Regions from separate parts of the Erwinia sp. 9145 genome, predicted to be linked through region 2. Evidence: predicted binding sites of a transcription regulator. Region 2 holds the regulator's gene; each other region holds the start of a gene.

Region 1 (7,809 bases), 2.0 Mb from region 2:
CACCAGCGTATCCGTTACGTCGATAAAGTCATTAAAGGTGTTCTTTTTATTGAGCAGCTTGCCGTCTTCATACCACTGCTGCCCCAGTTCGCTGCCGCCACGTATGTGCGCCAGCGCAAAAATGAAGCCGCGATCGAGCAGGCTCAGGCGGCTGGCGCTGAAATCAGCTTCCATGCAGCTTCCGTATGAACCGTAGCCGTAAACCAGCATCGGATTCTTACCCGGTTGATAGTGTTCACGATGGTAAACCAGCGACACCGGCACCTCCGTGCCATCGCGGGCAGTGACCCAGTGATGCTCGCTTTTATATCTGCTGGCATCAAAGCCCTTCACTTCAGACTGCTTCAGCACGCACCGCTCGCCGGTGTCCATGTCCAGTTCGAAAAGCGTATCCGGCGTGGTCATGGAAGAGTAACCGTAACGAAGTTTGCTGGTATCCGGATTCGGATTGTAAGCCAGCCAGGTGACATACGCGGGATCGTCAAAGGCGATACCAAAGGTCTCTCCGCTTTGACGATTTATCTGGCGCAGGCTGGTCAGGCCGCGCTGGCGCTCTTCAACCACGAGCCACGCGTCAAACACGCTGAAGTCTTCCAGCATCACCTGTTCACGCGGCGCAATCAGCGTTTCCCACGCGCTTTCGCGCAGATATGCCGTGCGATACAGCCCGAAGTTTTTACCTTCGCGGTTGGAGCGTACATAAAATTGATGCTGATAGTGATCGAGCGAATACTCGTGATCTTTGCGACGCGGACAAAAGACATGCGGCCGGGCATCGGCATAGTCGGCGTCTATCAGCTGGATCTCACTGGTGGTGGTGCTGTAGAGCGCAATTAAGATAAAGTCCTGTGAGGTGGTTTTATGCACGCTCACGCTGAAGGTGTCGTCTTTTTCCTCATAAACCAGTTCGTCCGCCTCCTGCGCGGTTCCCGCACGATGGCGCCACACCTGCCAGGGCAACAGCGTCTGCTTGTCTTTTAACACGTAATAAAGGGTCTGGCTGTCGTTGGCCCAGACAAAACTAGAGGAGACGTTTTCCAGCACTTCAGGATACCAGGTACCGGTTTCCAGATCGCAGAAGCGAATGCCGTATTGACGACGTGAAAGAAAATCCTCCGCTACCGCCATCAGCCGGTTATCCGGCGCAACCGCCAGCCCGCCCATGGTATAAAACTCGCTCTGCGCCGCACGCTGATTGCTGTCGAGCAGGATCTGCCAGCTATCCGGCGAGGTGGTTTTTTCAGGCTGGCGCGTATAGACAGCGTACTCTTTCCCCTCTTCATAACGACGCTGATAGCGATAGCCGTTTTTAACATAGGGCACCGAGTGGTCGTCCTGCGGAATGCGATCGACGATCTCCTTCAGCAACCGATCCTGAAGCGACCGCTGCGATTGCATGACTGCTTTGCCGTAATCATTTTCAGCATGCAGGTAGTCCAGTACGTCAGGATTTTCACGGCTGTCATCGCGAAGCCAGTAATAGTTATCGGTACGCGTCTCACCGTGTAACGTCATTTCGAAAGGAATTTTCTTTGCCACGGGTGGTCTGGTCATCACTCTCCCTCGCACTATCAATCATCTGCCTTAAGGGTGGCATGTTGCGACCACGAATGCCAGGCGGGACGGCTAGACTGCTTTTTTGTTGTGAAAAGGCAACATGACCGCTTGGCGGGCGCGGCGACGCTCTGCTTTTTTAAGTCGATAACAGGGGAGAAATATGAAATTCGCGAATAATCCACTATTCCTGAATACCGTGCTGTTGGGCGGCACGTCTGAAGAGAAAATAAGCGCTGCCGCCGGGGCGGGTTTTCAACAGATCGAACTGTGGCGTCAGGATGTGGAAAAAGCGCAGAGCGATGTCCGGCAGCTCACACAATTTATCCATGCGCAGGGTCTGGCGCTGACGGATTATCAGGTGCTGCTGGACTTTACCGGCGCGCCTGATGTAAAGCGCGCAGAGAAACGCAGCGAAGCCCTAACCCTTCTGGATACCGCCGCCGCGCTGGACGCATCAACGCTGCTGGTGCCTGCCTCAACCGATCCCGCCTGTATCGCCCAACGTGAAGAAGAGGATCTGCTCTGGTTGACGCAGGAAGCAAAAGCGCGCGGGCTACGTGTGGCGTTTGAGGCGATGGCCTGGAGTACGCACATCAATACACTCCCCCAGGCATGGCGGCTGGTGGAGAATATTAATGAAGCCGGTCTGGGACTGGTGGTGGATGCGTTTCATCTCTTTACCCGCAGGCGCACCGTTGCCGATCTGGCGAATATACCCGCGGAGAAGATTTTTCTCGTGCAGCTTTCCGACCTGGCCGTGACGCCCGAGATCGACGCGCTGTCAGAGACCGCCCGCCATCGTCGCCTGCTGCCCGGCGAGGGCAATTTCCCGCTGAGCACCCTGCTTGGCTGCCTTTCTGAAAAAGGCTACAGCGGGCCGCTGGGGCTGGAAGTCTTTAATGACGAACTGCACCAGCAGCCGCCGTCAGACATCGCGAAAAAGGCGATGCGGGCGCTGAAAAACTGTCTTGCGCAATAAATCGCTTCTCCGACGCGCGCGCCGCGCCGGAGTCGATATCACGCCGCCTTAGCCGCTCGTCCTGCACCGCTTTTCGCTTTTGCAGGACGGTCGTCGGATGCGTTTACGGACGCCTCGCCCGCTTCCGGTTCAGCTTCTTTTTCTACCGGGCTGGCTTCAGTTCTGTCGCTTTTGCTGGCGTTCTCATCAGGTTGGTCAGCACGCGGCCTGTCAGCAGGGTGCTCAGGCGCCCTGCTGGTGCGCACAATATGCTGTACGTCGTCTTTACGTTCCGCCAGGAACAGACCCAGCGCTTCGCGCTGTGATTCGTCCATCTCCAGCGGCGCATCGCCCAGCCAGTCGCAGAATGCTTCTGCCATATCGAGCATTTTGTCGTAGGCGTCCGCTTCTTTTTTACTGGCAAAGGTCATCTTTTCCTCACCTCTTCTCACAACAACGTATTTGATTTCAACAGCCATTCCGCACACCTCATTTAACTGTATTTATATACAGTATAACGAACATTACGGGTAAACTCAACCCTGCAAAGCAGATGAAGACGCAAACGTTTTCGTTTATACTGCGCGCGCGATTTTTTCAATCAGGTAAAGACTATGACGACTCTTGGAACCGCGCTGCGCCCCGCCGCAACTCGCGTAATGCTGTTAGGTTCAGGCGAACTGGGTAAAGAAGTTGCGCTGGAATGCCAGCGTCTTGGTGTGGAAGTGATCGCCGTTGACCGTTATGCCGATGCTCCGGCGATGCACGTGGCGCATCGTAGCCACGTTATTAATATGCTCGACGGCGAGGCGTTAAAGACGCTGGTGGCACTTGAGCGTCCTGATTATATCGTGCCGGAAATTGAAGCGATCGCCACCGATATGCTGATTGCGCTGGAGGAACAGGGCCAGCGCGTGGTGCCGACCGCGCGCGCTGCGCGTCTGACCATGAATCGTGAAGGCATACGCCGTCTGGCTGCGGAAGAATTGGCGCTGCCCACCTCTTCTTACCAGTTTGCCGACAGCCAGCAGGCTTTTACCCGCGCGGCGAACGAGACTGGTTTTCCCTGCATCGTGAAACCGGTCATGAGTTCATCCGGCAAGGGCCAGAGCTTTATTCGCGACGCCGCGCAGCTTGACGCTGCCTGGCAGTATGCGCAGGAAGGCGGCCGCGCCGGCGCGGGACGCGTGATCGTCGAAGGGGTGGTGAAGTTTGATTTTGAAATTACGCTGCTGACGATCAGTGCCGTCGACGGTATCCATTTTTGCGATCCAATCGGGCATCGGCAGGAAGATGGCGACTATCGCGAATCCTGGCAGCCACAGCAGATGAGCGGTCTCGCCTTGTCACGCGCGCAACAGATCGCAGAAAAAGTCGTCAGCGCGCTCGGCGGCTACGGTCTGTTTGGCGTTGAGCTGTTTGTCTGCGGCGATGAGGTGGTGTTCAGCGAAGTTTCTCCCCGCCCGCACGATACCGGCATGGTCACGCTTATTTCGCAGGATCTTTCAGAGTTTGCGCTGCACGTGCGCGCTTTTCTTAACCTGCCGATTGGCGGTATCCGCCAGTACGGCCCGGCTGCCTCTGCGGTGATCCTGCCTGAACTGAACAGCGACAATGTGCAGTTTGGCAACGTTGAGGAAGCGCTTGGCGCCGGTCTGCAACTGCGGTTGTTCGGCAAGCCTGACATTCAGGGACGGCGCAGGATGGGCGTTGCGCTGGCGACGGGTGAAAACGTTGAAGAGGCGGTACAGCGCGCGGTTAACAGTGCTGCACAGGTGAAGGTCAGCGGCTGAATACAAAAAAGGAAGGCGGCGCCGCCTTCCCTGTTTTCGCGTATTAACGCGCGCCGGCAACTGCCTCTTTCGCCAGCTGTGTAATGCGATCGAAGTCGCCTGCTTCAAGCGCATCCGCCGGCACCAGCCACGAACCGCCAATGCACAGCACGCTTTTCAGCGCCAGGTAATCGCGATAGTTGGCAGGTGAAATGCCGCCGGTAGGGCAAAAACGCACCTGAGAGAAAGGCCCGGCAATGGCCTGAAGCGCTTTCACGCCGCCGTTCGCTTCGGCAGGAAAGAATTTGAACTCACGCAGTCCGTAGTCCATGCCGGTCATCAGTTCGGAAACGGTGCTGATGCCAGGGATCAGCGGGATTGAGCCATCGACCGCGGCTTTTAACAGCGGATCGGTGATGCCAGGGCTGATGGCAAACTGCGCGCCCGCATCGGTAACTTCTTTCAACTGCTGCGCGTTCAGCACCGTACCGGCGCCCACAATGGCGTCCGGCACTTCTTTAATCATCGCCTTCAGTGCATCCATCGCGCAGGCGGTACGCAGCGTCACTTCCAGCACTTTCACGCCGCCGGCCACCAGCGCTTTTGCCATCGGCACCGCGTGCTCCAGCTTATTGACCACGATCACCGGCACGACCGGGCCGGTGGTCAGAATCTGTTCCGCACTTATTTTCCAGTTACTCATCGAGCTGTTTCTCCTGTCTGGCCCGTCTTCCTTCAGCGGATTCAAACGGGCAAAAGCGACGCATCTGGCGTCAGACTGGCTCTACCATACAGGATTGCCGGAGCCGACGTCTATGCGATTGAACATATTTTGAAACTACGGTTCAGTTTTTTCCCGGAGGGATAAAAAAACCCGCCGAAGCGGGTTAGTTGATGCCGGATCATCACTCAAATTCGTTCCAGGAACGACCGTCGCGAGTGATCATTGCCACGGAGGCCACCGGCCCCCAGGTGCCTGCCTGATACGGTTTAGGCGCTTCTTTATCCGATGCCCACGCGTCCATAATGGAGTCCACCCACTTCCACGCTTCCTCCACTTCATCGCGACGCACAAACAGCGCCTGAATGCCGCGCATGGTTTCCAGCAGCAGGCGTTCATAAGCGTCCGCAAGGTGCGACTGGTTGAAGGTTTCAGAGAAGCTTAAATCCAGCTTGGTGGTTTGCAGGTTGTGCTTGTGATCCAGCCCCGGCACTTTATTGAGGATCTGGATATCCACCCCTTCGTCTGGCTGAAGACGAATGGTCAGCTTGTTTTGCGGCAGCTCCTGCCATGACTCTTTAAACAGATTCAGCGCAGGATTTTTAAAGTAAACCACCACTTCAGAGCATTTGGTGGGCAGGCGCTTGCCGGTACGCAGGTAGAACGGCACGCCAGCCCAGCGCCAGTCATCAATATCCACACGAATGGAGACAAAGGTTTCGGTGCTGCTGGATTTATTGGCATCTTCCTCTTCCAGATAGCCGGGCACTTTTTTGCCCTGCACAAAGCCAGAAGTGTACTGACCGCGCACGGTTTTTTCGCGCACGTTGGAGTGATCAATGCGGCGCAGCGAACGCAGTACTTTCACCTTTTCATCGCGAATACGATCGGCGGAGAGATCCGCCGGCGGCGACATCGCAATCATCGTCAGCACCTGGAGCAGGTGGTTCTGGATCATGTCACGCATCTGGCCGGCTTTATCAAAATAGCCCCAGCGCCCTTCAATCCCCACCTCTTCGGCCACGGTAATCTGTACGTGATCGATGGTGCGGTTATCCCAGTTAGCGGCAAACAGCGAATTCGCGAAGCGCAGCGCCAGCAAGTTGAGCACCGTCTCTTTACCCAGGTAGTGGTCGATGCGGAACACCTGATTCTCTTCGAAATATTCACCAACCTGATCGTTGATTTCGCGTGACGTATCCAGCGAGGTGCCCAGTGGTTTTTCCATCACCACACGCGCGGGTTGCGCATTGAGTTTGGCAGTGCCAAGCCCTTTGCAGATGGCGCCAAAGGTGCTCGGCGGCATGGCGAAATAGTTGATGGTGACGCGGTTTTTCTGATCGAGCATTTTACCCAGTTTTGGAAAATGCGAGGTGTCATCCACGTCGAGGTTACAGAAGTCCAGACGACCGCTCAGCTTATCCCACAACGCTTCGTCAATTTTCTCCTTCATGAAGGTTTCCAGCGCCTCGCGCACCACTTTGGTGTAAGCGGCTTTATCCCAGTCGGCACGGCCCACGCCAATGATGCGTGACTCCTCATGAATTTGTCCGGCCTTTTCTAACTGGTAGAGCGAAGGCAACAGTTTTCGGCGTGCAAGATCGCCCTTGGCACCAAATATAACCAGATCGCATGCCTGAGCTGTTTGTGTAACCGCCATTTGATTCTCCTCATTGCAGGATGAACTGGCTCGTACATTCCGTCGATACCAGACTCTTTGTAATTTTCTTTCGTCACAATGTACTGCTTTTGCCCGCCTCGCGTAAACCTGAGCGCGCCGTTTCAGCACTGATGATTCAATATGTTATCTGTTTAAACGCATTATTCCATATTGCGAGCGCTTGTTTTTATCGTCGCTTTTAAACCGCCTGTTGACGATTAAAGTCAGACGCAGATCAAACTCTGGCAAAAAATGACAAAGCCACAAGCGATCCTTCTGCCCGCAGCCGTTTAATACATTGTATATTCTCTACAAAATGACATCGATTTCTCCTTTGATTGAAATCGTCAGAATGTATGAGCGGGCGCCGTAATGAATATGCAGGAAAAAATTCAGACTCAGCTTGAAACGCTGAGCAAATCCGAGCGGAAAGTCGCCGAAGCGATCCTTGCCGCACCCGCTTCGGCAATCCACTCCAGTATTGCGCTGCTGGCCAGAGAAGCCAATGTCAGCGAGCCGACGGTCAATCGTTTTTGCCATCGTATGGGAACTAAAGGCTTCCCCGATTTTAAACTCCAGCTGGCGCAAAGCCTGGCGAACGGTACGCCCTGGGTAACCCGCAACGTCGATGAAAACGACAGCGTCGAGATCTATTCAGAGAAAATATTTGAATCCGCTATGGCGGGCCTCGATCGCGTCAGAAGCAGCCTGGACGTCAGCGCGGTAAATCGCGCGGTCGATCTTCTCACCCAGTCCAATAAAATCGCGTTCTTTGGCCTCGGTGCCTCCGCCGCCGTGGCGCACGATGCCATGAATAAATTTTTTCGCTTTAATGTGCCGGTGATCTATTCCGATGATATTGTGATGCAGCGCATGAGCTGCATCAACAGCGCGGAAACGGATGTTATCGTGCTTATCTCCCATACCGGGCGCACAAAGAGCCTGGTTGAGCTGGCAGGACTGGCGCGCGAAAATGGCGCCACCGTGCTGGCCATCACCTCTGCGGGCTCGCCGCTGGCGCAGGGTGCCACGCTGGCGTTAACGCTGGACGTGCCTGAAGACACGGATATTTATATGCCAATGGTATCAAGGCTGGCCCAGCTTACGTTGATTGACGTGCTGGCGACCGGTTTTACGCTGC
Region 2 (7,809 bases):
GTCCTGCGCGCAGGTGAAATCATCCGGCGCACGCCTGTTAGGCCGCGCTCAGGCGGCAGGTAGCGCGCGGAAAGATATCGATGGCGCAGATCTGATGGCGCTGATCGCTGCGCTCGGCTGGCTTAACGACCAGCCATCTTTTGCGCCACGGGCGGATCGTCTTTTCAATATTATTGCCGACGCCATCAGGTCTGCCCCTGGCGCTGCGGACGATAAAAAGCCCTGATGCGGCCTTCAGAGAGCCTTGCCAGCTCTCTGAAACTACGCCATGATCGGCGCCAACTCTGGCGACTGCCTGTGCGATTTTTAAGGATGTTTTCGATGATCACTGCAACACGCATTGCGTGGGTGTTACAAACGGTGCTGAATATTGGGCTGATTGTGCTGGCGGGTATACTGGTTATTTTTCTGGGCAAGGAGACGTTTCACCTTGCTAACGTGTTGCTTAATACGGGCGAACAAAAGTCGTCCTACCTGTTGATAGACGGCATTGTCATCTATTTCCTCTACTTTGAATTTATCGCGCTGATCGTGAAGTATTTTCAGTCTGGCTATCACTTCCCGCTACGCTATTTTGTCTATATCGGCATCACGGCGATTATCCGTCTGATCATTGTCGATCATAAAAATCCGTTCGATACGCTGGCCTATTCCATTGCGATCCTGATCCTCGTCATTACCCTCTGGCTCGCCAACAGTAACCGGCTGAAGCGCGAGTAGCACACAGCCAAAAATCAAAAAAATTGCGCGTCGGGCGCTGTGTACCCGGCGCGTGACTGCGCTACACTATGGCACCCTGATTTCTCCCGGAGACGCCGTATGGCTGATAACGCGCTGCTGCAACTGCGCGCCATGACATGGCTGACTGACTCTTCCCCGCTGCTTACCGCGCCGCTGCTCGACTGGCTGATGGAGGAGGACTCCATGACCCGACGTTTTGAGCGCCACTGCGGTCAGGTTACCGTTGAGATCCAGCATGAAGGTTTTATCAGTGCTGATGAGGCTGGCGAGGAGGCGACACTGCTGCCGCTGTCAACAAAATACTGGCTGCGCGAAATCCTGCTGTGCGGCGATGGCGTGCCCTGGCTGGCTGGCCGCACGCTGGTGCCGGAATCCACCTTAATGGGCCCGGAGCAGATGCTTCAGCAGTTGGGAACGCGGCCGCTTGGCCGTTACCTGTTCTCCTCTTCCACCCTGACGCGCGATTTTATTGAACCGGGACAGGTGGAAGGATTATGGGGGCGGCGCTCGCGATTGCGCCTTTCTGATAAACCGCTGCTCCTTACCGAACTGTTTTTACCGCCTGCACCGCTCTATCAGGCGATGCGCAATCAATGAAGGAAACCTGGTGCCATGGAAAGAAGCCTGCCGGAAAGTAAATTAAGATCCTACAGCCGCCTGATGCGTATTGATAAACCCATCGGTTCGCTGCTGCTGCTGTGGCCGACGCTCTGGGCACTGTGGCTGTCTGGGATGCAGGTTCCTCCGTTGAAGGTGCTGATCGTTTTTGTGCTGGGCGTATTTTTTATGCGCGCCGCAGGCTGCGTGGTGAATGACTATGCCGATCGCAAAATAGACGGTCACGTTAAACGTACCCGCGCCCGGCCATTGCCCGGCGGCGCGGTCACGCCCGGAGAGGCCCGGCTGCTGTTTGCCGGCCTGGTGCTGGCGTCGTTCTGTCTGGTGCTGACCATGAACGCAATGACCATCTGGCTCTCGTTTGCCGGGCTGGCCCTGGCGTGGGTTTACCCGTTTATGAAGCGCTATACGCATCTGCCGCAGGTGGTGCTGGGCGCAGCGTTTGGCTGGGCGATCCCAATGGGCTGGGCGGCGGTAAGCGAAACGGTGCCGCTTACCTGCTGGCTGCTGTTCTTTGCCAACATCTGCTGGACGGTTGCTTACGATACGCTGTATGCGATGGTGGATCGCGATGACGACCTGAAAATCGGCGTGAAATCCACCGCTGTTCTTTTTGGGCGCTTTGACAAACTCATCGTCGGCCTGTTGCAGCTCTCTACGCTACTCCTGATGACGCTGATCGGCTGGCGGCTGGCGCTGGGCGGAATATATTATGTTGCGGTATTACTGGCGGGGCTGCTGTTTATCCGACAGCAAAAGATCATCGCCACACGCGACCGCGATGCCTGCTTCCGGGCTTTTTTGAATAACAATTACGTAGGACTGATTCTGTTTGTTGGCGTTGCGCTGAGCACGGCGCCGCTGGCGGGGTGGTGGTAAGATTCATTCAAAAAAAGGGGAACGTTTGTCCCCCTTTTTTAGCGCGTTACTCGTGCGCCGAGGCGCTTTCAATGGTCATCCTGACCTCCTGGGTAATCAAATCCGCCAGCATCTGATAAACCCGCTGCGTCTGCTCAACGCGCGCATCGCCGGTATCACTGATGTAGCCTTCATCGCGCAGCGTCAGCACCAGCGTTGAGAATACCGCTTTATCGAAGAATTCCGGCGCGTTGATGCCGTGCAGAACCGACAGGCGCTGCGCCATGGTGCGGCTCTCTTTCTCCAGCGTCCCGCGGTTAATGGCCGGGTTGGCGCTGAGGATTGAGAACGTAATCGCATAGCGCTGGAGCGTTTCACGGACGCCCGCCGCCAGCAGTTGCAGTGTGCGGAAGCGAACAGGACTGAGGCGCAGCGCGTGCTCGTCGGCGGTGAGCAGGCCCTGACGCGCCATTTCGCTGACCAGCGCGTCGACCACCCCAGGCAGATCCTCTTTATTCCATCGCAGGAACAGTTCACTTTTCAGCATCGGATAGATAACGCTTAACTGACGCAGCAGTTCTGCCCGACTCAGTTCGCGATGCTGCATCAAAATAACGGCGATGAGCGAAGGCATTACCAGCATGTGATGAATGTTGTTGCGGTAGTAGGTCATCAGTACCGCCTGCTCGCGTGGCAGAATGATGATCTCGCCGATGTTGTCCTGCTCAATCTCAAACTTATTCATGCTCAGGGCGTGACTGAGCAGGGCTTCCGGCGTCATATCCGGCACGGTGGCGTCGGATGAGTAGGGCACGTTACGCAGAAGTTGCATGTAACAGTCCAACTGCTCGGTCAACTGCTCGCGGGTGAGCGAGCGCTGACGGGAAGCCAGCAAGGCGGTGACGCAGAGGTTCATGGCGTTAGCCGCGCCTGCGTTGTTGATCCTCACCATCACGCGTGCAGCGATATCATTCACCGCCGGGGTGAGCCAGGCGGGACGCTGGGACTCAATAGGATCGATAGCGTCGCGCCATTCGGGCACGTGCTTATTCAGATAGTTCACCAGCGGAAGCGGTTCGCCAAAGTTCACGTAGCCCTGGCCGAGATTGCGCAGCTTACTGAGTCCGCGCACCATCTGCATCAGTCCTTCTTTTTCTTTGGTTGCGCCACGCAGTTCCTTGGCGTAAGTACCGACTTCCATTACGTGCTCATAGCCGATATAAATCGGCACCAGCGTAATCGGGCGGTTGCCGCCGCGCAGCATCGCCTGGATGGTCATCGACAGCGTGCCGGTTTTTGGATCCAGCAAACGACCGGTACGTGAGCGACCGCCTTCAACGAAATACTCTACCGAATAACCACGGCTGAACAGTTCGCCGAGATATTCGCGAAAAACCGTGGAATAGAGCTTATTACCCTTAAAGGTTCGGCGAATAAAAAATGCGCCAAGGCGGCGGAAAACAGGACCGGCGGGCCAGAAATTCAGGTTGATGCCTGCGGCGATATGCGGTGGCACCAGCCCCTGATGGTAAAGCACGTAAGAAAGCAGCAGATAATCCATGTGGCTGCGATGGCAGGGCACATAGACGATCTCATGACCATCCTGCGCCAGTTGACGAACGCGTTCGCCGCCGTTGACGTTAATGCCCTGATAAAGCTTGCTCCACGTCCAGCCCATGATGCGATCGGTCAGGCGAATGGCTTCGTAAGAGAAGTCCGCCGCCACCTCTTCCATCAGCTCAATCGCATTCTGTTGCGCTTTCTCATGAGAGATTTTTTTACTGCGCGCTTCGTCCTCAACGGCCTTGGCAATGGCCTTTGACTGGAGCAGCTTGCTGAACAGATCCTGCCTGACCGGCAGTCGGGGGCCAATGGCCGCCAGGCGCTGGCGGGCGAAATGCATGCGCGCCACGCGCGCCAGCTTTTGCGCAATGCTTTTATCGGTGCCGTGCTCGGTCGCCATGCGGCGCAGCGACAGGATCGGCGAAAAACGCACAAAGCTGTCGCGGCCCAGCCACAGGACGGCAAAGAATTTTTGAATGCCGTTCAGCACCCGCAGATGCGGCTGCTCATCACCCTGAACTTCACGGCCCGGCGCACGGCCAAACATGACCGAGACCGGCACCATCTGCACATCCAGCAGCGGATTGCTGCGGTGCAAATCCAGATACTCATGGAAAAGTTTTACGGATTCAAGATTGGGCACGAAGTAAGGAAAAACGCGCGGGCCATCGTGAATAAACACATGGCGGGGCAGTACGGCACCGTCAATTTCCAGCGGTTCTAACGGATCGGGAAGATCTTCTTTACGGCACTGTTCGCGCAGCGCCAGCAAATCAGCCTTTGAATCGTACGGCAGCACATACATAATAGGGCGCGACGTATCCAGCCCCAGTTCCGTAATCGGCTCGGCGGGTATCGCCTTACTCTTTACCAGTATTTTTACAGGTAAATTCAATAGGTTATAATATAATTTACGCCAACCTGACATAGACAACATGAAGCCTCTTGTTAGCAAAGCGCCGCAAGCATACCAGAAAGCGCCAGTGAAATCTGTGGTGTTGCAATTTGTGCGCCACCGGGACATTGACGTTAAATATCTCAAAGGGTTCCCTGAACATGGCAAATAACGTCACCGGCTTGACCCGGATCATTAAAGCGGCCGGCTACTCCTGGAAGGGGCTGAGCGCCGCCTGGCGTCATGAAGCGGCATTTCGTCAGGAGGCGATTGCCGCCGTTGTGGCTATCGCCATTGCCTGCTGGCTGGACGTGGATGCCATTACGCGCGTGATGCTGATTGGTTCCGTGGTGCTGGTCATCATAGTGGAAATCCTCAACAGCGCGATTGAAGCCGTCGTCGACCGCATTGGCAGTGAATTTCATCCGCTATCGGGCCGTGCAAAGGATATGGGCTCAGCGGCGGTGCTGTTAACCATTCTGTTTGCGCTCTTCGTGTGGGCAATGCTGTTAATACCGCAAATGCGATAATCTTTCCAGATTTTGACAACGCGCTGTTATTTCCCATATTTTGGGTTTTCAATCAGCAAATACCTGTATATACTCACAGTCGACTGTATAAACAACCAGGGGGCGGAATGAAAGCACTAACGGTAAGGCAGCAGCAGGTCTACGACCTGATTCGCGACCACATTAATCAGACCGGCATGCCGCCAACGCGGGCAGAAATCGCAGCCCGGCTGGGTTTTCGTTCTCCTAACGCGGCGGAAGAGCACCTGAAGGCGCTGGCGCGTAAAGGCGTGATTGAAATCATTTCTGGCGCATCGCGCGGTATCCGTCTGATGATGGAAGAAGAAGAAGGGTTGCCGCTCATCGGTCGCGTGGCCGCCGGTGAGCCACTACTGGCGCAGGAGCACATTGAAGGGCGCTACCAGGTTGATCCCGATCTGTTCAAACCGGGCGCCGACTTTTTGCTACGCGTTGCCGGTATGTCGATGAAAGACATTGGCATTATGGATGGCGACCTGCTGGCGGTGCACAAAACGCAGGATGTGCGTAACGGCCAGGTGGTCGTGGCGCGTATTGACGATGAAGTCACCGTTAAGCGCCTGAAAAAACAGGGCAACATTGTTCATCTTCTGCCAGAAAACAATGAGTTTGAACCTATCGTGGTCGATTTACGCCAGCAGACGCTCTCTATTGAAGGGCTGGCCGTCGGTGTTATTCGTAACGGCAACTGGCTCTGACCGACTTCATTAACGCGTTATGATGAATAGCGCGTGCGCCCCGCCTGCTCGCTGACTTGCCCCGGCCAGCGAGCAGTTTTATCGTCTGTCGCGTAGTGGAAACCGATGCGATTCTTCACCTCCTCTGATAAACACCTCTGGCGGCTGGCGCTGCCGATGATCCTCTCGAACATCACCGTTCCTCTTCTTGGACTGGTGGATACAGCCGTTATCGGCCATCTTGACAGCCCTACCTACCTTGGCGGCGTGGCAATAGGCACCACGGCAACCAGTTTTCTGTTCATGCTGCTGCTTTTTTTGCGCATGAGCACAACAGGATTGACCGCTCAGGCATTGGGTTCCGGCGATAAAACCGCGCTGGCACGCGCGCTGATGCAACCGCTGCTGATAGCCTTTATGGCAGGTTTTGCCTTCATCTTATTCAAATCTCCTCTCACCCACCTGGCATTAAAACTGGTCGGCGGTGAACGCGACGTTCTGCATCAGGCTGCACTCTTTATGAACATCCGCTGGCTGAGCGCCCCGGCAACGCTGGCTAATTTAGTTTTGCTGGGATGGCTACTGGGCGTGCAGTATGCGCGTGCACCGATAATTTTGCTCATTACAGGCAACCTGGTGAATATCGTCCTCGACCTCTGGCTGGTGCTGGGGCTCAACATGGGCGTACAGGGCGCCGCGACAGCGACGGTTATCGCAGAATACTGCACGCTGGCCATCGGCCTGTTGATGGTTGTGAAGGTGTTGAAATTGCGCGGCATTAGGCTGCCGTTGTTAAAAACGGCCTGGCGAGGCAATGTTCGCCGACTGCTGCGCCTGAACCGCGATATCATGCTGCGCTCGCTGCTGCTGCAACTCTGCTTTATGTCGCTGACCATTATCGGCGCCCGCCTGGGGGGCGAAGTGGTGGCGGTTAATGCGGTATTGCTGATGTTCCTGACCTTTACCGCCTACGCGCTTGACGGATTTGCCTATGCCGTAGAAGCCTGCTCCGGCGAAGCCGTAGGCGCCCGCGACGGCAGACAACTGCTGTTGGTATGGCGTTCGGCCTGCCGCCAGGCGGGCATGGTTGCGCTGGCTTTCTCACTTTTCTATGCCGTTGTCGGGACAAATATCGTCGCGCTGCTTACATCGATTCCTGAACTACAACAGCAGGCAGATAACTACCTTATCTGGCAAATCATCCTGCCCGTATGCGGCGTGTGGTGCTATCTGCTGGACGGGATGTTTATCGGCGCCACGCGCGCCAGCGAAATGCGCAATGGAATGGCGGTTGCCGCATTGGGTTACGGGTTGGCGCTGACCAGCGTGCCGCTGTTAGGTAATCACGGCTTATGGCTGGCGTTAACCGTTTTTCTTGTTCTGCGAGGAGTGGTGCTGTGGGGGATCTGGCGGCGACACTGGCAAAACGGCACGTGGCTTTCCTGACACATTTTTTTACATGTTGTTGCCGTTTCGTTAGCGGCTGATCTGCCTGTCTTTTTTCATTTTTGCCACAGGATTGATGGCGGAATAAGAGTAATCCACTCGGGTTGGGCGGAAAATTTCTCATCTTCTACTACAATTATCTGTACGTTAGGCATTTAAAGCGAATTATCTTGCTTTTGCATTATTGCTAAAACGATATCACTTAAGCGGACAACACCTAAGGTCGAGGAGAGACAAGATGAATAAAGACGAAGCCGGCGGTAACTGGAAACAGTTGAAAGGTAAAGTGAAAGAGAAATGGGGCAAGCTGACCGACGATGATATGACTATTGTTGAAGGCAAACGCGATCAGCTGGTTGGTAAAATTCAGGAGCGTTACGGTTATGGAAAAGACCAGGCTGAAAAAGAATTAAGCGAATGGGAAACCCACAACAACCATCGTTTCTGACAGCCCTGATTGACA
Region 3 (7,809 bases), 1.3 Mb from region 2:
GGGCCGTTGTGAAAGCTGCTCATACGTTCCCTGTTGAATAATTTTGCCTTCACGCATCAGCCACACCTCGTCCCACTCATGCAGACGGTCGAGCTGATGGGTTATCAGCAGGGTGGTTTGTCGGAAAGAGGCATCAAGCAGCGCCTGATTGACGTGTTGCTCGCTGCGGCGGTCAAGGCTGGCGCCCGGTTCGTCGAGCAGCAGTAAACGGCAGGATTTATAAAGCGCACGCGCCACGGCAACGCGCTGCGCCTGGCCGACTGAAAGATTGCCCGCCTGCTCGCCGATTTTGCTGTCGAGGCCATTGGACAAGTGAGGCAAAAACTCTGCAACACCCGCCTGCTCAACGATACCGTCGAGCCTGCTGCCGTCTTCTGTGCCGTTCATCACGATGTTCTCACGCAGCGTATCAGCAGGCAGATGCGGATTCTGCCCGACCCAGGCAAGCTGTTGCTGCCAGAAGGACGGCGAAATATCGCGCAGTTCGACGCCGTTAATCTGTAACGATCCCTGATAGGGAAGATAGCCAAGCAGCACGTTGAGCAGTGAGGTTTTCCCCGCGCCGCTTTGACCGACCAGCGCCACGCGCCTGCCGGGCGCAATGTGAAAATTCAGCGGCCCCGCCAGAACGGTTCCGCCAACGCTGGTTATGGTCAGGTTGTCAGCGTGAATTGACATGTTCGCGTCAGCATTAAAAGTTTGCCTGCCCTGACGGATCGGCGAGGCGATTTCTGCATTAAGAAACGCTTCAAGCGCTTCCGCGCCGCCCACCGCCTGCGCTTTGGCATGATAAAACGCGCCCATGTCGCGCAGTGGCTGGAAAAACTCAGGTGCGAGGATCAGCGCCAGAAAGCCTGCGAAGAGCGTGACGCCAGCGCCGTAATGACCAAAATTGAGTTCGCCAAGGTAGGAGAATCCGAAGTAAACCGCCACCACGGCAATCGACAGCGAGGCAAAAAATTCCAGTACCGCGGAGGAGAGAAACGCGAGCCGCAGCACGTCCATCGTTCGTTGACGAAAATCCTGCGAGGCGCGCTGAATATGTACGCGCTCCGCTTCCCCACGGTGAAACAGGCGAAGCGTTTCAAGCCCCTGTAAACGATCGAGAAAATAGCCGCTGAGGCGCGCCAGCGCTTTAAAATTGCGTCGGTTGGCATCGGCGGCGCCCATACCCACCAGCGCCATGAATAACGGGATCAGCGGAGCCGTTGCCACTAAAATCAGCCCGGCTGCCCAGTTAACAGGGAACAGCGCCAGCAAAATTGCGCAGGGAATAAATACCGCCAGCAGCATCTGTGGCTGATAACGCGCATAGTAATCCTGCATGTCGTCGATCTGTTCCAGCAGCAGCGTTGCCCAGCTTCCGGCGGGCTTGCCCTGGATCCACGCCGGGCCAAGCGCGTTCAGCCTGTCGAGCACGGTGCGCCGCAGCGCCTGACGAATAGCGCGCCCGTATTCGAACCCGACTTTTTCGCGCGCCCATGCCAGCAGCGCGCGCAGCAGAAAACAGGCCAGCAGCAAAGCGAAGGACGTGAGCAATTCGGCGCGCGGCGTGCCTGCGACAATCAGCGCCTGAAGCAATGAGGCCAGCAGCCAGGCCTGACAGACAATAAGCAGGGCGCTGAGCATGCCCAGCACTTTCGTCAACTGTAACCAGCGTTTACCCTGCGAGCTCTGACTTTTTAACCAGCGAAGTAGCTGTTGCTGCCGTGTTCTGTCCATCATCTACCGGTAAGCGGGAAGCCGTTCCTGATTTGAACGGAGGAGAAAGTGGCTAATGGTACAATGAGGCAAATAAAAAGGCGACCTGTTGCGGCCGCCTTGGGGAAGGTTGATACATCATTTTAACAACTTAGCTATCGTTTTTAACTAATCCGTCCAGATAGCGCTCCGCATCCAGCGCGGCCATGCAGCCGGTGCCTGCGGAGGTGATCGCCTGACGATAGATATGATCCATTACGTCGCCTGCGGCAAAAACGCCGGGAATGCTGGTTTGCGTCGCGTTGCCTTGCAGACCCGAATGCACTTTGATATAGCCGTTTTCAAGCGCAAGCTGACCGTTAAAAATGGCCGTATTAGGGCTGTGGCCGATAGCAACAAACAGACCGGCAACCTCCAGCACTTTTGTCTGCTGATCGTCACGAGTGGCGCGCAAGCGCAGGCTACTGACGCCCATCTGATCGCCCATAACCTCTTCCAGCGTGTGGTCAGTATGCAAAACGATATTGCCGTTACGCACCTTGTCCATCAGACGATCGATCAGGATTTTCTCTGCTCTGAAGCTGTCGCGGCGGTGGATCAGATGCACTTCTGAAGCAATGTTTGCCAGGTAAAGCGCTTCTTCGACGGCGGTATTGCCGCCGCCGATCACCGCCACTTTTTGATTGCGATAAAAGAAGCCATCGCAGGTTGCGCAGGCGGAGACGCCGCGGCCTTTAAAAGCTTCTTCCGACGGCAGACCCAGATAGCGTGCGGAGGCGCCGGTAGCAATAATCAGCGCATCGGCGGTGTATTCCGCGCTGTCGCCGGTCAGGCGGAAGGGACGATTCTGCAAATCCACCGTGTGAATGTGATCGAAAATGATTTCAGTATTGAACTTCTCGGCGTGCTCCTGCATGCGCTCCATCAGCAGCGGACCGGTTAAGTCGTGAGGATCGCCGGGCCAGTTCTCTACTTCAGTGGTGGTGGTCAACTGGCCGCCTTTTTCCAGCCCGGTAATCAATACCGGATGCAGATTAGCGCGCGCAGCATAGACGGCAGCGGTGTAGCCTGCTGGACCGGAACCCAGAATGAGTAATTTACTGTGTTTGGCCGTGCTCATGAGCCCCTCTTTTTTAATCGGTTATTGTTTTCGATTGTAAGGAATTTACCCTGGCAAAAAAAGTATTGTGCGATTTTGTTAACGATGGGTGCAAAAGGGTAAACCAATTTCCTATCGTGCCACGATGGGGAGCGGTGCGCCACCAGCGTGCATACAATGATGTCTGATGGTGCAAAAAGGTAAAAATATTTATTTAAAAACAGTCGGGAAGGGATGTATCTGGCACGTTGTACTGATTTAAGCTGTTTTGCTTTGACAATCGGCTGATGTTTTGCGAAAACAGTCAGTGAAGCGGAGCGTATTCAGGCAATTCGGGCAGGTTTCTGGCATGCGCGAGTCTTCAGGCCGAATAATCTCAGTCTGTCATTGGTCATGACGCATGCGGCGGACAGGCAGCATGCGTCATACGGATGGGCGTGTTAATCGCAGCAGGCGTTAGTCTTCACCTAAACAACCCTGGCGCATCAGGGTACGGCAGGTAAAGGGATAGCATTAAGAGAGACAATAATAATGGTAGACAATAAAAAACGACCCGGTAAAGATCTCGACAGAATTGACCGTAACATTCTGAATGAACTACAAAAAGACGGACGAATTTCTAATGTCGAACTGTCTAAACGGGTAGGGCTGTCGCCGACGCCTTGTCTGGAGCGCGTGCGTCGCCTTGAAAGGCAGGGATTTATACTGGGCTACACCGCGCAGTTAAATCCGCACTATCTGGATGCGTCATTGCTGGTCTTCGTTGAGATTACTCTGAATCGTGGCGCGCCGGATGTATTTGAACAATTTAACGCTGCGGTGCAAAAACTTGAGGAAACTCAAGAGTGTCACCTTGTTTCCGGTGATTTCGACTATCTGCTTAAAACGCGCGTGCCGGATATGTCTGCCTATCGTAAACTGCTGGGCGAAACCCTGCTCCGTCTGCCGGGCGTCAACGACACCCGCACCTATGTGGTGATGGAAGAAGTGAAGCAAAGTAATCGCTTAGTGATTAAAACGCGCTAAAAGAGGGCAGGTGCAATTGCTGTCAGATTTCGGTACACTCCTGTGAATTCATACAGGTTCAGCGTCGGCAACGTCCGGCGCTGTTGCCTTCATAGTTTACGGGCACCTGGAGAGAACTCTTGAGCCAGGAATACACAGAAGATAAAGAAGTTTCCCTACAGCCACTGAGCAGCGGGCGTCGCCTGCTGGAAGCGCTGTTAATCATTGTCGCTCTTTTCGCCGTCTATCTGATGGTCGCGTTGCTGAGCTTCAATCCTTCCGATCCAAGCTGGTCGCAAACCGCCTGGCATGAACCTATCCATAATCTGGGCGGTGGCATTGGCGCCTGGCTGGCCGATACGCTGTTTTTCATCTTTGGCGTGATGGCCTACGCCATTCCTCCGGTCATACTTGGCCTGTGCTGGATAACGTTCAGGCAGCGCCATTCACAGGACTATATCGACTATTTCGCCGTCTCGCTTCGGCTTATCGGCGTGCTGGCGCTGGTGGTGACCTCCTGTGGGCTGGCAGCACTGAATGCCGATGATATCTGGTATTTTGCCTCCGGCGGCGTTATCGGCAGCCTGATCAGCAGCGCGATGGTGCCGTGGTTTAACGGCCCCGGCGGCACGCTGACGCTGCTCGTGGTATGGGCGGCGGGCCTGACGCTCTATACCGGCTGGTCATGGTTGACCATTGCCGAGAAGATCGGCGGCGCGGTAATGGGCGTACTGACCTTTGCCAGCAACCGCTCCCGCCGCGACGAACGCTGGGAAGAAGACGAAGAATACGTTGATGACGCTGAACCGCTTCTGAAACCGTCCACTGAAGACGATCCGCTGTTGGCCGCACCGAAAAAAGCGCAGGACGATGACGTTCTGTTAGCTGCGCCGCCGCAGACGCACGATGTGGCGGTTGCGCCCGCGCAGATGCCAGAGGATGACGTTCTGCTGACCAGACCGCAGCCGGACAGCGTAAAGGTCTCGCCTGAAGCTGCGCCAGTCGAAAGCGCTATTTCGCCGACTATCGCCGCCGTTGACGAGAAGCCCGAGCTTTACCGTTTTGACGTTCCGGCAGAAACGCCAGCGCCTTCTGTTCCCGTAAAAGCAGAAGAAGACGATGCGCCCCGTATGGGGAACTGGCGCGACGCCGCATCCGCGTCGCCATTTGATTTCTCAACGGCGGCCGCCTCGCAGCCTGCTGACATCATCAGTAACGCTGCCGACCTGAATGATACCGCCAGCGTCGCCGCCGCCTCTGCCGCAGCCATCACCTTTATGCCTGCATTCAGCGCGACCAGTGAAGAGAGCAATCCGCAGGTCAAGAAGGGGATTGGCCCCTCTCTGCCACGTCCGAATCCGGTTAAGCTGCCCACGCGACGCGAACTGGCATCGTATGGCATCAAATTGCCTTCCCAACGCGTGGCCGAGGAAAAAGCGAAAGAAGCTGAACAGCGTGCGCCGGTTGCGCCCGCTAACGTTAATGATGCCGATGCGCTGGAAGAAGCACACCTGCGCGAGGCCTTTATGGCGCAGCAGCAGGCACGCTATGGCGAAGAGGTGTCGGCTCCTGACGACGATGCGCTTCAGCAGGCCGCGCTGGCTCGTGAATTTGCCGCTCAGCAACAGCAGCGTTACGACGACGAAAAAGCGACCGAAGCGCCCACTTTTTCGCTGGATACCGCTGGCGCGTTCGACTTTTCACCGATGGACGATTTGGTGGACGATGGCCCAAGCGAGCCGCTGTTCACGCTTCCGGCGGCGCCGGAAGCGGATGCCGCGCCTGTTGCACCGCAGCAAACGCAATGGCAGCAGCAGCGCCCTGAGCCTGCGCCACAGCAGCCGGCCGCCATACAGCCCGAGGCGCCGAAACCGCCAGCGGCCGATAGCCTGTTCCATCCTTTCCTGGTTCGCCATGAGCAGCCGCTGGAAAAACCCACCACGCCGCTTCCCACGCTGGATCTGCTCACCGCGCCGCCGGTTGAGGCGGAGCCGGTTGATGAGTTTGCGCTGGAGCAAACGGCCCGCCTGGTTGAGGCGCGGCTGGCAGATTATCGTGTCAAAGCCGAAGTGGTCGGCATTTCTCCTGGCCCGGTGATCACTCGTTATGAGTTGGATCTTGCGCCGGGCGTGAAGGCCGCACGTATTTCAAATCTTTCCCGCGATCTGGCCCGTTCGCTTTCCGCCGTGGCGGTTCGCGTGGTTGAAGTCATTCCCGGTAAGCCCTATGTCGGCCTGGAGTTGCCTAACAAACATCGTCAGACCGTTTACATGCGCGAAGTGCTGGAGTGCCCGAAATTCCGCGACAATCCGTCGCCGCTGTCGGTGGTGCTGGGTAAAGATATCGCCGGGCAGCCGGTTGTGGCCGATCTGGCGAAGATGCCGCACCTGCTGGTCGCGGGTACCACTGGCTCAGGTAAATCGGTCGGCGTTAACGCGATGATCATCAGCATGCTGTATAAAGCCACTCCGGAAGAGGTGCGCTTTATCATGATCGATCCGAAGATGCTTGAGCTGTCGGTTTACGAAGGCATTCCTCATCTGCTGACCGAAGTTGTTACCGACATGAAAGATGCGGCCAACGCGCTGCGCTGGAGCGTCGGCGAGATGGAAAGGCGCTATAAACTGATGTCGGCGCTCGGCGTGCGTAACCTGGCTGGTTATAACGAGAAGGTGGCGCAGGCTGAGGCGATGGGCCGTCCGATCCCGGATCCGTTCTGGAAGCCGGGCGACAGCATGGACGCCACGCCGCCGGTACTGGAAAAACTGCCTTACATTGTGGTGCTGGTTGATGAATTTGCCGATCTGATGATGGCGGTGGGTAAAAAGGTTGAAGAGCTGATTGCGCGTCTGGCGCAGAAGGCGCGTGCGGCGGGTATCCATCTGGTGCTGGCGACGCAGCGTCCGTCGGTGGATGTGATTACCGGCCTGATCAAAGCCAACATTCCAACCCGCATTGCCTTTACCGTATCCAGCAAAATTGACTCGCGCACCATCCTTGACCAGGCGGGTGCGGAATCACTGCTTGGTATGGGCGACATGCTCTATATGCCGCCAAATTCCTCAATGCCGGTGCGTGTTCACGGCGCGTTTGTGCGCGACCAGGAAGTTCATGCGGTTGTGCAGGACTGGAAAGCGCGCGGTCGTCCGCAGTATATCGACAGCATTACTGCCGGTGAAGAGAGCGAAAGCGGCGGCGCGGGGCTTGATGGCGACGAGGAACTCGATCCGTTGTTCGATCAGGCGGTGGCCTTTGTGGTTGAAAAGCGTCGCGCGTCTATCTCCGGCGTGCAGCGTCAGTTCCGTATTGGCTATAACCGTGCAGCACGTATTATCGAACAGATGGAAGCGCAGAGCATTGTCTCTTCGCCGGGTCACAACGGTAACCGCGAGGTGTTGTCTCCTCCGCCGCATGAAATGTAGCAGATAAGAGAGTTTTACTGCCGCTGACGGGCCGGATTTATCCGGCCCGTTGATTTTTTGCTTCATGACACCCATAACCTCTTATATTGCCAGCATCATTCAGCGTAATCTTCTGTTGAAATGGCGCTGACCTGGCTACAGTTATCGACGAATGCGCCCCCGCTATCGGGATAAAAGCGTTTTAAAAAGGATGCCGTAATGAAAAAACTACTGATGTCATGCTGTATGATTGCCGCTTTTTCTTCTGCCAGCGTTCTGGCGGATGCTTCCTCTGATTTGCAGCAGCGCCTGGATAAAGTCAAAACGTTCCATGCCAGCTTCACGCAGAAAGTCACCGACGGCGGCGGCCAGTCGGTACAGGATGGCGAGGGTGAACTGTGGGTTAAGCGTCCTAATCTTTTCAACTGGCACATGACCGCGCCGGATGAAAGCGTCATTATTTCCGACGGTAAAACGCTGTGGTTTTATAATCCCTTTGTCGAGCAGGTGAGCGCAACCTGGCTGAAAGACGCGACAAGCAATACGCCTTTTATGCTGATTGCTCGTAACCAGAACAGTGACTGGAAACAGTACAACATTAAA

The links. Region 2 encodes LexA, which represses DNA repair genes until DNA is damaged. Its sites were predicted from a motif close to TNCTGTATGTACATACAGNA; they were not measured.
Region 1: a site for LexA is predicted at 3,011-3,030, ahead of FA91_RS10230 (YebG family protein). Genes of this name have one in related genera too.
Region 3: a site for LexA is predicted at 3,865-3,884, ahead of FA91_RS06580 (DNA translocase FtsK 4TM domain-containing protein). Genes of this name have one in related genera too.

Annotation. Positions count from the first base shown of each region.
Region 1 is NZ_JQNE01000001.1:2,101,798-2,109,606, forward strand. It holds gene FA91_RS10220 (prolyl oligopeptidase family serine peptidase) at 1-1,554, opposite strand, end outside; gene FA91_RS10225 (sugar phosphate isomerase/epimerase family protein) at 1,718-2,536, shown strand; gene FA91_RS10230 (YebG family protein) at 2,575-2,994, opposite strand; gene purT (formate-dependent phosphoribosylglycinamide formyltransferase) at 3,130-4,308, shown strand; gene FA91_RS10240 (bifunctional 4-hydroxy-2-oxoglutarate aldolase/2-dehydro-3-deoxy-phosphogluconate aldolase) at 4,352-4,990, opposite strand; gene zwf (glucose-6-phosphate dehydrogenase) at 5,193-6,668, opposite strand; gene FA91_RS10250 (MurR/RpiR family transcriptional regulator) at 7,041-7,809, shown strand, end outside.
Region 2 is NZ_JQNE01000001.1:68,967-76,775, forward strand. It holds gene FA91_RS00305 (TetR/AcrR family transcriptional regulator) at 1-226, shown strand, start outside; gene psiE (phosphate-starvation-inducible protein PsiE) at 313-720, shown strand; gene ubiC (chorismate lyase) at 820-1,338, shown strand; gene ubiA (4-hydroxybenzoate octaprenyltransferase) at 1,354-2,238, shown strand; gene plsB (glycerol-3-phosphate 1-O-acyltransferase PlsB) at 2,285-4,708, opposite strand; gene FA91_RS00330 (diacylglycerol kinase) at 4,837-5,205, shown strand; gene lexA (transcriptional repressor LexA) at 5,313-5,921, shown strand; gene dinF (MATE family efflux transporter DinF) at 6,027-7,346, shown strand; gene FA91_RS00345 (CsbD family protein) at 7,585-7,794, shown strand.
Region 3 is NZ_JQNE01000001.1:1,320,206-1,328,014, forward strand. It holds gene cydD (cysteine/glutathione ABC transporter permease/ATP-binding protein CydD) at 1-1,722, opposite strand, end outside; gene trxB (thioredoxin-disulfide reductase) at 1,853-2,821, opposite strand; gene lrp (leucine-responsive transcriptional regulator Lrp) at 3,332-3,826, shown strand; gene FA91_RS06580 (DNA translocase FtsK 4TM domain-containing protein) at 3,946-7,227, shown strand; gene lolA (outer membrane lipoprotein chaperone LolA) at 7,426-7,809, shown strand, end outside.